DNA from 3 places in the Thermochromatium tepidum ATCC 43061 genome. Region 1 is predicted to be linked to each of the others. Evidence: predicted binding sites of a transcription regulator. Region 1 holds the regulator's gene; each other region holds the start of a gene.

Evidence for each region. The regulator FliA, encoded in region 1, starts transcription of late flagellar genes. The targets are predictions, from matches to a motif close to GCTAAAGTTNNNNNNNNNNCNGCCGATA.
Region 2: E6P07_RS09970 (methyl-accepting chemotaxis protein) is a predicted target of FliA. The motif match lies at 1,996-2,023, and genes of this name have one in related genera.
Region 3: flgM (flagellar biosynthesis anti-sigma factor FlgM) is a predicted target of FliA. The motif match lies at 2,493-2,520, and genes of this name have one in related genera.

Annotation. Positions count from the first base shown of each region.
Region 1 is NZ_CP039268.1:2,416,936-2,420,608, forward strand. Features, by position in the region: gene E6P07_RS11130 (chemotaxis protein CheA) at 1-127, opposite strand, end outside; gene E6P07_RS11135 (protein phosphatase CheZ) at 154-921, opposite strand; gene cheY (chemotaxis response regulator CheY) at 926-1,306, opposite strand; gene E6P07_RS11145 (RNA polymerase sigma factor FliA) at 1,356-2,105, opposite strand; gene E6P07_RS11150 (MinD/ParA family protein) at 2,105-2,935, opposite strand; gene flhF (flagellar biosynthesis GTPase FlhF) at 2,922-3,673, opposite strand, start outside.
Region 2 is NZ_CP039268.1:2,165,325-2,168,997, reverse strand. Features, by position in the region: gene E6P07_RS09980 (esterase family protein) at 1-369, shown strand, start outside; gene E6P07_RS09975 (CHAD domain-containing protein) at 502-1,416, opposite strand; gene E6P07_RS09970 (methyl-accepting chemotaxis protein) at 1,445-1,993, opposite strand; gene E6P07_RS09965 (RNA-guided endonuclease InsQ/TnpB family protein) at 2,156-3,391, shown strand; gene E6P07_RS09960 (HAMP domain-containing protein) at 3,274-3,673, opposite strand, start outside.
Region 3 is NZ_CP039268.1:1,865,039-1,868,711, forward strand. Features, by position in the region: gene E6P07_RS08445 (CheR family methyltransferase) at 1-570, opposite strand, end outside; gene E6P07_RS08450 (chemotaxis protein) at 586-1,509, opposite strand; gene flgA (flagellar basal body P-ring formation chaperone FlgA) at 1,696-2,448, shown strand; gene flgM (flagellar biosynthesis anti-sigma factor FlgM) at 2,558-2,866, shown strand; gene E6P07_RS08465 (flagella synthesis protein FlgN) at 2,863-3,375, shown strand; gene fliK (flagellar hook-length control protein FliK) at 3,392-3,673, shown strand, end outside.

The DNA.
Region 1 (3,673 bases):
CATTGAGCAGGTCGCGATCGTCGGGATTTTGCTCCAGTTCGATCAGTTGCTCGTTGAGCGCCTCCAGCAGTTCACCGGCCTCGACCAGAAAGTCCTGGAGGATTTCATCGTTCGGATCTATGGCCATGTGAGATCACTCTAGGGTTCGGTGGGCTAGAAACCCAGGCTGGAGAGCAAGGCATCCACGTCGTCCTGGCTGCTGACAACATCGGCGACCATGTCCTGGGTATTGGGCACGATCGGACCATGGCCGCGCGAGTCCATCGAGTCACCCCCTTCTGCGACGACGGCCTTGTCCACCCTGGGCAGATCCATGCGCGCGCTTGACAGCCGGATGAGTCCGACCAGATTCTCCTCGACCTCCTGCACCAACCGGATGACGCGACGGATGATCTGCCCCGTGAGATCCTGGTAGTCCTGCGCCATCAGGATCTCGGACATCAGCGACTTGAGCCGCTCGGTCTCCTGACCCGTCTGGATCAGGAAGTCATCGAGCTCGCGGGCCAGCTCGCGGAACTCGTCGACCGACAGCTCGCGATGGCGAAATCGGTTCCACTGTTCGCGTAAAACCCCCGAACGCCCGTGGAGCGATTCGGCGATGGGCATGGACTCGTCAAGCGCATTGAGTGTGCGATGAGTCGCCTGTTCAGTCATGGAGACGACGTAGTTCAGGCGCTCCTTGGCGTCCGGGATCTCGTCGCGGCTCAGTTCGATCAGACGCGCGTCACCACGGAAGCTTTTGAGGGCCTCGTGGAGTTCGCGCGTAAGCTTGCCGAGCTCCTCGAAGAGCTCGCGCTCGTAGGGCAGACGCAGCTGCCGGATGATGTCATCGGCCTCCGAGCGCTGCCCCTTCTCCAGGCACTCGACCAGTTGCCGCGCCAGATCCAAATGGAGATTCAAGCGTTCTTCATCGGTATCCATCGACTCATCCCTGTGCCTCGATGCGTTCGAAGATCTTGTCGATCTTTTCCTTCAGGGTCTCAGCTGTAAAGGGTTTGACGATATAACCGTTGACACCGGCCTGGGCGGCCTCGACGATCTGGTCGCGCTTGGCCTCAGCCGTGACCATGAGCACGGGCAGCGACTTGAGCATGGGATCGGCGCGCACGGCCTTGAGCAGCGCGATGCCTTCCATGTTGGGCATGTTCCAGTCGGTGATCAGAAAATCAAAGCCACCCCCCTTGAGCATCGGCAAGGCGGTGCTGCCATCGTCGGCCTCTGCCGTGTTGTTGAAACCCAGATCGCGCAACAGGTTCTTGATGATGCGTCTCATGGTGGAGAAATCGTCCACGATGAGGATTTTCATGCCTTTGTCCATGCCATGCTCCACATGGAATCTGTGTTGGTTTGAGAATTCAGGCGTCCGGTCGCCCTACTTGGATCCAGTCGCTCAAACGGCCCCGCAGACGATGCAGGGCCTGACTGCGAATCTGGCTCACGCGCGATTCGGTGACGTCGAGGATAGCGCCGATCTCGCGCAGATTGAGTTCTTCGTCATAATAGAGCGCGAGTACCAAACGCTCGCGTTCCGGCAAGTCAGCCAGCGCCTCGGCCAGGGCAGCCGCGAACTCCTCACGCTCCAGCTGTTCGGTCGGCGTGGCGCCCCCACCCGGCAGCAGGCGGTCGCTGTCGGCGTCATCGCCGAACAGATCCTCCAACCCCAGGATCTGGCAACTGGCACTATCCTGCAACATGCCATGATAGTCGTCGAGTGTGACACCCAGTGCCTCGGCGATCTCGCGATCATTGGCTGAGCGCCCCTCACGCGCCTCGATCTGGCGAATCGCCTCGGCGATGCGCCGGCTGTTGCGATGCACAGAGCGCGGGGTCCAGTCGGCGCGTCTCAACTCGTCGATCATGGCCCCCCGGATCCGGATACCGGCATAGGTGGCGAAGTTCGCGCCCTGCCCCGACTGGAACTGGCGCGCGGCCTCGATCAGACCAACCATGCCGGACTGTATCAGGTCCTCGACCTGAACCGAGGCCGGCAGACGCGCCATCAAATGATGCGCGATGCGCCGCACCAAGTCGACATGCTCGGACACCAGCCGCGCCGTCTCCTCACCGGCGCTCGCATATCCAGTCCGAGAGCGACTCCGGATCATCAGACGCCTTGTTGCAATAGACGCTCAACAAAGAAGCCAATGCCACCGACATCGGTCACCCCAACGCGCCCTGCATCGATCCGGCGCGCTAGATCGCTGAAGACGCGACCGGACGGACTGCCCGGATAGAGGCTGACCACCGGCTGACGTCTCTGCACCGCCAGACGCAGCTTGTCGTCCACAGGGATCATGGCGGCCGGCTCCAGCACCACGTCCGGCAAATAGTTGGCGCAGACAGACGAGAGTTTGCGCATCAAACGCTGGCCAGACTCGCTGTCGCGCAGCATATTGCAGATGATCCGAAAACGACGCACCCCGTGCTCCTGATGGAGAACCTTGATCAGCGCATAGGCGTCTGTCAAGGAGGCCGGTTCGTCACAGACCACCACGAACACCTGCTGCACGGCCTTGCAGAAACTCGTGACCGAGTCATGGACACCAGCGGCGGTGTCGACGACCAGGATGTCGAGGGGTTTATCGTAGCTGCTGAAGGCGCGGATCAACCCTAGATGTTCTGCCGGGCTCAGGTTGGCCATGGACGCGATCCCCGAGGCCGAGGGTACCAGCAGCAAGCCGTCCGGACCCTGGATCAGGACATCCTCCAGGCGCTCGACGCGCCCGGCGACCAGGTCGTGCAGGGTCTTGGTCGGGCGTAATCCTAACATCAGGTCGGCATTGGCCAGACCCAGATCGGCGTCAAAGAGCATGACGTTGCGTCCCAGCCGGGCCAGGGCCACGGACAGATTGACCGCGACATTGGTCTTGCCGACACCACCCTTGCCGCTGGAGATGGCGATACTCTGAAAAGGCCGGTTCCTAGTAGGCTGCATGCATGGATTTCCTGAAGGGGACTACGGACTCCAACACGAGGCTGTCGCGTGTCGTGACGCACTGGGGACCGAGCGTCCGTGCGGCTGGGGTCTTGGACGCTGAGGGTCTGGAAGGAGGCTCGGACTCGTCGCGCGGCGCAAACCAGTGAGCCTCGATCCCGGCGGGTGCGGATGCCGCGGCCATCTGCACCGCTGGCTGGAGTCGTGGACTCGGCTCGCCCAGCGCTAGGCGCGTCAGATGCGCCGTGTCGGCCGGATGGAAGTCTTCCTCGATGCGCTGTCCGTCGCTCTGGAAGACCAGACCCAGCTGCTGTTCCAGCAGCACTGAGAGGATCTCGCCGAACCGTTCGGCCTCGTCGATCTTGGTCAGCACCAAGGCCGAGGGCTCGCAGCCTTGAAAGGCCCGAAGCACCTGACGCAGCACACTGGCCTGATGGGTCGCCGGGATCACCAGCCAGGTCTCGACCTCGACCAGGTGACGAATCTGGGCAAAGGGCTTGTGCTCGGCCGCGTCGCGCGCCGAACGCCCGGCGGTGTCGACCAGAATGAGATGACCGCTGGCGCAGCGACCGGCCAGACCGATGAGATCGCGTTCGCTCTCCAGTAGCATGACAGGCACGCCGGCCATCTGGCCAAAGACCTGGAGCTGCCTGTGTGCGCCGATGCGCTGACGGTCGAGCGTGACCAGTGTCACTGAGTCTGCACCCAGACGCCGGATGCGACGTAGGGCGAGCCGAC
Region 2 (3,673 bases), 250 kb from region 1:
TATCACGCCGTCAACATCGCCTTCCGTCATCCGCATCTCTTTCACAAGGTCGCCGCATTCTCGGGCCGCTATGACCTGACGCTCAACGTCGAGCACTTCCGCGATCTCTTCGATGGCTATCGCGACGATCTCATCTATTTCCACACGCCCGTGCATTATCTGCCGGGCCTTGGCTGCCCGAATCGGCTGGCGGCGCTCCGTCGGATGGATATCGTCCTGGTGATCGGACGGGAGGATCCCTTCCTCGACAACAATCGCTATCTAAGCCGGATTCTGTGGGACAAGGGGATCTGGCATGCGTTGCACGAATGGGATGGTCGCGCCCATCAGGGCTATCACTGGCGGCGGATGGCGCCGCTCTATCTTTAGGGAAACGCTGAATAGATCGCGTGCCTCTCAATCGCGGCTGAAGCCGCTCCTACGAAATCGATAAGTTGCAGGAGAGGATTTGGCCACGAATGGAATCAATCAGCGTTTCCTCAAGGCGCGCCGGCCAGGGTGTCACCATGGCCGCTCGCTGCGCCGAAACTCGCGCCACCGCTCCTCGAAGTCCTTCAGGAGATCGTAAGCCTGATGAGTACGCCAGCCGATCAGGGCACCCGCATAGCGGATGACCTCGCGGTCGGATTCCTCTGCGAGCAGATCGGCAAGTAGCTCGGATGTGACCGCCACGTCGTTGAGTGCGCCCAAGAGGTCCTGGAGCCCTTTCAGGCGATCGATGAAGTCGTCGAGCCCCGGGACGATGGGGGCGAAGAACTCGGCGGCATACCGCAGTTTCTTGCATTCGATGCGCAATAGATGCATCTGCCTCGGATCGTCGCGATCCACGCCCAGTCCTGCCTCCAACACATGGTGCATGAGCCGATCCAAGCGCTTGCGCGCATAGTGCGCGATCGAGCGCGCGAGCCTGTGACGCTCCCGCGGCGATAGCTCGGCCCGGGTCCAGGCCGCCTGTCCGAACCAGTCTGGAAAGTCCAGCTTGAAGGCCAAGTAGCGTTCGCTGTCGAGCATCGCACGTACCGACTCATAGGCCAGTGCCCGCCGTTGCCTCGCGAGCGCCTCCAACCGCTCGCCGCCGCTCAGTGGCAGCCGGTGGCGGACGGACGCCAGACCCTCGTCGATGAAGACATCCAGATCCCGCGCCGGACCGAGCTGGTTGGCGATCCAGCGCAGTTCATCGCTCCAGGGTTGGCTGACGGTCTTGGGCACCGCGGTACGGAAGGCCGACAGGGCGGCGCGCATCCGTCGCGAGCTGACCCGCATCTGATGCACGCCCTCGGTGTTGTCCCAGGTACGCGCCTGATCCTCCCAGGACAGCATGACCTGGAAATCGTGGCACAGGATCTCGGCCAGTGCCTCGCTCACCGTCAGCCCCGCATGCAGGGGGACCCAAGTCTTGGTCTTACGCTGTTGCATGGGGTCTCTCGCGATTCCAACACTGGATTCAGTTTAGCCGGAAGTAGGCCACCTGTTCGCGGAGGGCCCGGGAGAGGTCGCTGAGGCGTTCTCCCTGTCCGAATCCCAATTCAGCCGCCTGGGCATGATCCTGGGCCAGGGCCGCGATCTGATCGATGGCCACGGCGATCTCCTCGGCCATGCGGCTCTGCTCCTCGGCGGCGGCGGCGATCTGATGGGTCGTAGTGGTCAGGGCCACCACCGCCTCGGCAAAGGCATCTAGGTTTTGGACCGCCTGGCCATAGTGATCGACGCTTTGCTGGGCGCGGTCGCGATTGGTCTGGATCACCTCGACCGCGGAGCGGGAGCTCTTTCTGAGCGCCTCGATCAGGGCCTCGATCTCGGCGATCGAGCGCTGGGTACGCTGGGCGAGCTGACGCACCTCGTCGGCGACCACGGCAAAACCGCGCCCCTGCTCGCCGGCACGGGCGGCCTCGATCGAGGCGTTTAGGGCCAGCAGATTGGTCTGATCGGCGATCTCGCGGATCACCCCAAGCACCTTGCCCATGGATTGGCTCTGCTCAGCCAGACCCAGCACGGCCTCAGCCGCCTGATCGATCTCTTGAGCGAGGGCCCGACCAGCTTCGTTAATAGTTTAACTTTTTTGCGAGAATGTTGTAATATCTACATGTCCGCAAGATGGTCAGCATCCAAGAGGCCGCCGAGTTCTTGGGGGTGTGTCCTCTGTGGAGGCCGCACAGTGCTGATTGCCCACCGCATCGCGCTCGATCCGAACAACGTGCAGGCGACGTATTTCGCTCGCGCCGCTGGCACAGCCCGCTCTGCCTACAACTGGGCGCTGGCCGAGTGGAAGCGCCAGTACGAGGCATGGAAAGCCGACCCTAGCCTGCCCAAGCCTTCGCAGCAGTCATTGCGCCGCCAGTTGAACGCCATCAAGCGCGAGCAGTTCCCTTGGATGCTCGAAGTCACGAAGAATGCGCCGCAGATGGCTATCATCCAGTTAGGTCAGGCGTTCCAGAACTTCTTCGCCGGTCGTGCCCGCTATCCGCAGTTTCGCAAGAAGGGCGTGCACGACCGCTTCACGCTCACCAACGACCAGTTCGACATCGACGGCTGCCGCATTCGCATCCCCCATCTGGGCTGGGTACGCATGCGCGAGTCGTTGCGTTTTGCTGGCAAGCTCATGTCGGCCACCGTCTCCCGTGTGGCCGACCGCTGGTTCGTCAGCATCACCGTGGACACGCCCGACACCTCGCACCTGCCCAAGGCCGAAAACCAAGGCGCGGCAGGCGTCGATCTGGGCGTGTCAGCACTCGCAACGCTCTCGACGGGAGAGACCATCCCAGGTCCAAAACCCCACAAGGCGCTGCTGGACCGATTGCGCAGGCTCTCGCGCAGCCTGAGTCGCAAGCAAAAAGGCTCGGCCAACCGCAAGAAGGCTAGGGCCAGACTGGCAAAGCTGCACGCCAGGATCGCCAACATCCGCTCGGATGCGCTGCACAAGCTCACCACCAACCTCACGCGCCGGTTTCATACCATCTGCATCGAGAACCTGAACGTGCGCGGCATGATGAAGAACCGCCATCTGGCGCGATCCATCGCCGACATGGGATTCTTCGAGTTCCGTCGGCAGTTGGAATACAAGGCGGCGATGCGCGGCGGCGTCGTGGTGGTGGCCGATCGCTTCTTTGCGAGCAGCAAGACGTGCTCGGCGTGTGGGCACAAGCTCGACGATTTGCCGCTGTCGGTGCGTGAGTGGACGTGTCCGGATTGCGGAAGTATCCACGATCGCGATGCGAACGCGGCGATCAATCTGAAAAAGGTGGCCGAGAGTTCGGTTGGCGGCTGCCAGCCCTTTCAGCGACACGCTGATTGCTCGGTGACGGCCTGTGGAGAGGCGGGCTCTGGTCTTGGGCGCACGCTCAAGACGAAACCGGCCTCTGCGAAGCAGGAAGTCAGCTTCATTCCTGTGTGAGCAGGAATGAGTAAGTCTGATGGAACGGTTGCAATGATCTGAGTGGTTCGATCGAGGATGCGGCGGCTGTGTTCGATGCGCTGATGGGCATCGGTGGTCACCTCGACGGCGCGGCTGGTGTTGGCGGCGACCTGCTGGGCAGTATTGGCCAGGTACATGACCGCGTTATCGACAGTTGCGGTCTCGGCCTTTTGGCGATCGAATCGGATCTTGCTGTCCTCGGCCAGACGTACCATGTCGCTGGCCGAGGCATAGAGATCACTGCTCGCAACATGTAGATGC
Region 3 (3,673 bases), 550 kb from region 1:
GACCCGGCGCTGGATCTCGGGCTTGATCCGATGGCCGTTCTCGACCGTGTCGAAGTATTTCTGACGCCGCTCGGGCGTCAGACCGCGCACGATACTCAGGCCGTCATAGACACCGTTGCGTGCCTCAGCCAGAACGCTCTCGGACAGATCCGTGGCCAGGATACTGACCGGCGAGGACTTGGGCGGAAAGCTCGCCTCCCACTCGGCGACCACCATGGCGATGCTGTAGGGCTCCTGACCGCTGGAGCAGGCCGCCGACCAGATGCGGATGGGTTTCTTGCGCGCCTCCAGTTCCGGCAACAGTGTGTGGCGCAGGATCTCAAACGGATAACCGTCCCGAAACCAGGAGGTCTCGTTGGTGGTCATGGCGTCGATGACGCGCGACTTGAGCGTCGGATCGCCAGACTGGCGCAATGCCCGCAATAGATCCTCGACCTTGCTGTACCCGAACTCACCGAGCAGACGCGACAGCCGGCTGGCGACGAGATACTGACGATTCTCGCCCAGCACCAGGCCGCAGCAGTCCGACAAGAAGCGAGCGAATTCGGCGTAATCCTGCGCGTCAATCACACATGGCCCCCATCATCAGGAATGACGCGCATATTTGAGCACGGTCGCGCCCAGCTCGTCCGGATCAAACTTGGCCAGGAAGTCATTGGCACCAGCACGCTTGACCATATCAATATTGAACTGACCGCTCAGTGAGGAATGCAGAATGACGCACAGATCCTTGAGCTTGGCATTTTCGCGGATCTTGCGGGTCAGGGTATAGCCGTCCATGCGCGGCATCTCGATGTCAGTGATCACCAGCTCGATCGAGTCTTTGACCCGGTCGGCGGCGGCCAGCTCCTCCAGATATTCGAGTGCCGCCTTGCCGTCGGCGCGGCTCTCGGTTCGAAATCCCAGCTCGCTGATCGAGCGCTCGATCTGCTTGCGCGCCACGAGTGAGTCATCCACGATCAGGATGTGTCTGTCATGCGGCACTTGCTTGGCCAGGGTCTGGATCTCGCCTGAGACATCGAGGTTCAGGTTGTTGATCTGCGCAAAGACCCGCTCGACGTCGATGATCTCGACCAGATGGCCATCCACCTCGGTGACGGCGACCAGATAGCTCTCACGCTCGGTGCCGCGCGGCGGCGGTTTGATCGTCTCCCAATTGAGATTGACGATACGGTCGACCGCCGAGACCCAGAATCCCTGCACCGAGCGGTTAAACTCGGTCACAATCACCTTGGCGTCGTTGTTTTGATCGACCGGCATGGGATCAAAGCCGATGGCACGCGCCAGATCGATCACCGAGACCGTGCGCCCGCGGATGTTGGCCACGCCGCAGACCATGGGGCTGGAGCCTGGAAGATGCCTCAGGGTCGGCTTGGCGATGACCTCCCGGACCTTGAAGACGTTGATGCCGAAGATCTGCTGACCACCGAGATAAAACAGCAATAGCTCCATGCGGTTCTGCCCGACCAGGCGGGTCCGCTGATCGATGTCATCGATAAATTGGCTCATCTCAACCACACCCTCTTGATTGTCACACGACAAGATCTCGTCCAGGCGCACTGGTGGCCAGTGTAGCAGTCAGGGAGCGGCTCGACGTACCCTGAACGGTAACCCTTTGTCCGCCAAGCGACCAGATCGAGGCGGCGCATTTCATGCATGATTTCAGTCAAATATGCCATGCGAGGAGTCGAAATCATGACAGCGACAACGCTCAGGACGACCAAACACTCAAATCCGACACGGGTGCACCTACCGTGCCTACTCGGGTACGCGCTGCTCGCCGCTGGATTCTGCCAGCCGACACTGGCCTCCGAGAGCGAATCCATCACGCGCATCCTAAACACGGCACGTCAATTTGCTGCGACCATGATCAAGGCGGCAGACGGTCAGGAGGTTGAGATCGAGATCGGCCAACTCGACAGCCGCTTGCAACTGACACGCTGTGCCCATCCACCGACTGCCCAGTTCGCCCCAGGGGCGCGCACCGAAGGCCAGACCACCATCAACGTCCGCTGTTCCGATCCCGTGAGCTGGTCGGTGTTCATCCCAGCACGGATCGAACGCCATGCCGAGGTCTTAGTCGTCGACCGCCCGATCGCGCGCCAGCAGGTGATTCAGCCCGAGGACATTCGCCTGGAGCGTCAAGCGGTCTCGGGACTCACCAATGGTTATTTCACCGAACCTGAGGCCGTGGTTGGGATGACCTCGCGCCGGCACCTGGTTCCCGGTCAGGTGCTCACCAGCGCCCATGTCACCCAGCGACGAGTCGTCAAACGTGGCCAGGAGGTGACGCTCTTCTCGGCGCGTCCCGGCCTAGTCGTGCGCATGAAGGGCATTGCCCTGGAAGACGGCGGCGAGGGCGCGCGCATCCGGGTGCGCAACAGCTCATCGAAACGTGTCGTCGAGGGCTATGTCGAGCCTTCCGGCGCAGTACGTGTCGGTTTATGATGGCACATGAGCGCCTCCGAACGACAACAAAGACACCGCCATGCACTACAGTTTTCCGCCCAATCGCCGATATTCATAGGCGTGTCCCAATCGACCCAGGATCCAGCCCATGGATATCAAGCTTCCTATTGGAAACAACCTGCGTACCGACGGACCGTCCGCCGGGAGCAAGCCGCGCGGTAGCACCCCCTCGGCGTCGGAACCGACCTTGACCAGTCCCAAGGGCGCGGTGGGCGAATCCGTGACACTCACCGAGACCGCCAAGACCCTGAGCGCCGTGCGCGGTGGCGCCCAGGATCCGCCCTTCAACAGTGTGCGCGTCGCCGAGATCAAAGCAGCCCTCGCCGAGGGGCGCTACGAGATCGACAGCCAGCGTCTGGCCCGGCGGATGCTCGAGTTCGAGGGGGCTTTCGCTTGAGCACCCAGGATACGCCCGCTCCAGGCGCGCACGCGGATGATCCAAAGGACTTCGCCGTCTCGCTGGATCGCGCCCTCGAGTGCATGCGCCGTCTTGAGGAACTGATGCTGGAGGAACTGCAGGCGATCGAGTCCAGGGATCCCGATCATCTCCAGCGGGTCGTCGATTCGAAGCGAGAGATCTTGGTTCGTCTGGAGAACGAGACCGTCCAGCAGAAATACTGGGTCGAGGCCGCTGGCTTTGGCTTCACACCCGCAGGTATCGAGCAATTCCTCCAGAAGCACGACCAGGCCGGCCAGCTTGGGGCACGCTGGTCGACCCTGCTCGAACACACCCGCCGTTGTAACCGACTCAACGCCGAGAATGCGCGTCTGATCGAACGTGACCAGCGGCGCGTGGCCATGATGCTACATCTGCTCAAGGGCGAGGACGCCAGTACAACCACCTATGATCCACGGGGCCGGACCGCTACGGGTGGTCGGCGCGGACGCACCCTCAGTCAGGCATGAGAGACTCGGGGTGCCCATGAGCGAACCCCTTGGCCTCCAGCCGTCCGGTGTCGCTGCAACCGCCACGGTTATCGGTAGGCGAGTGCAGTCCGCTGTTGCAAGCGAACTGATCGCCCGACTCCAGGTTGGGATGCAGGTCGAGCTCATTCCAACCCGATCCCTCGGCCCAGACCTGATCGAAGCGCAATTGCGTCCGCTCGTGGGATCGGCGACCTGGACCAATGACGTCCGTGTGCAATTGACCGCCGCCCTGCCGGCGAAGGCGCTCCAGGCCACCAGCGGCGAAGGGACGGCGGCC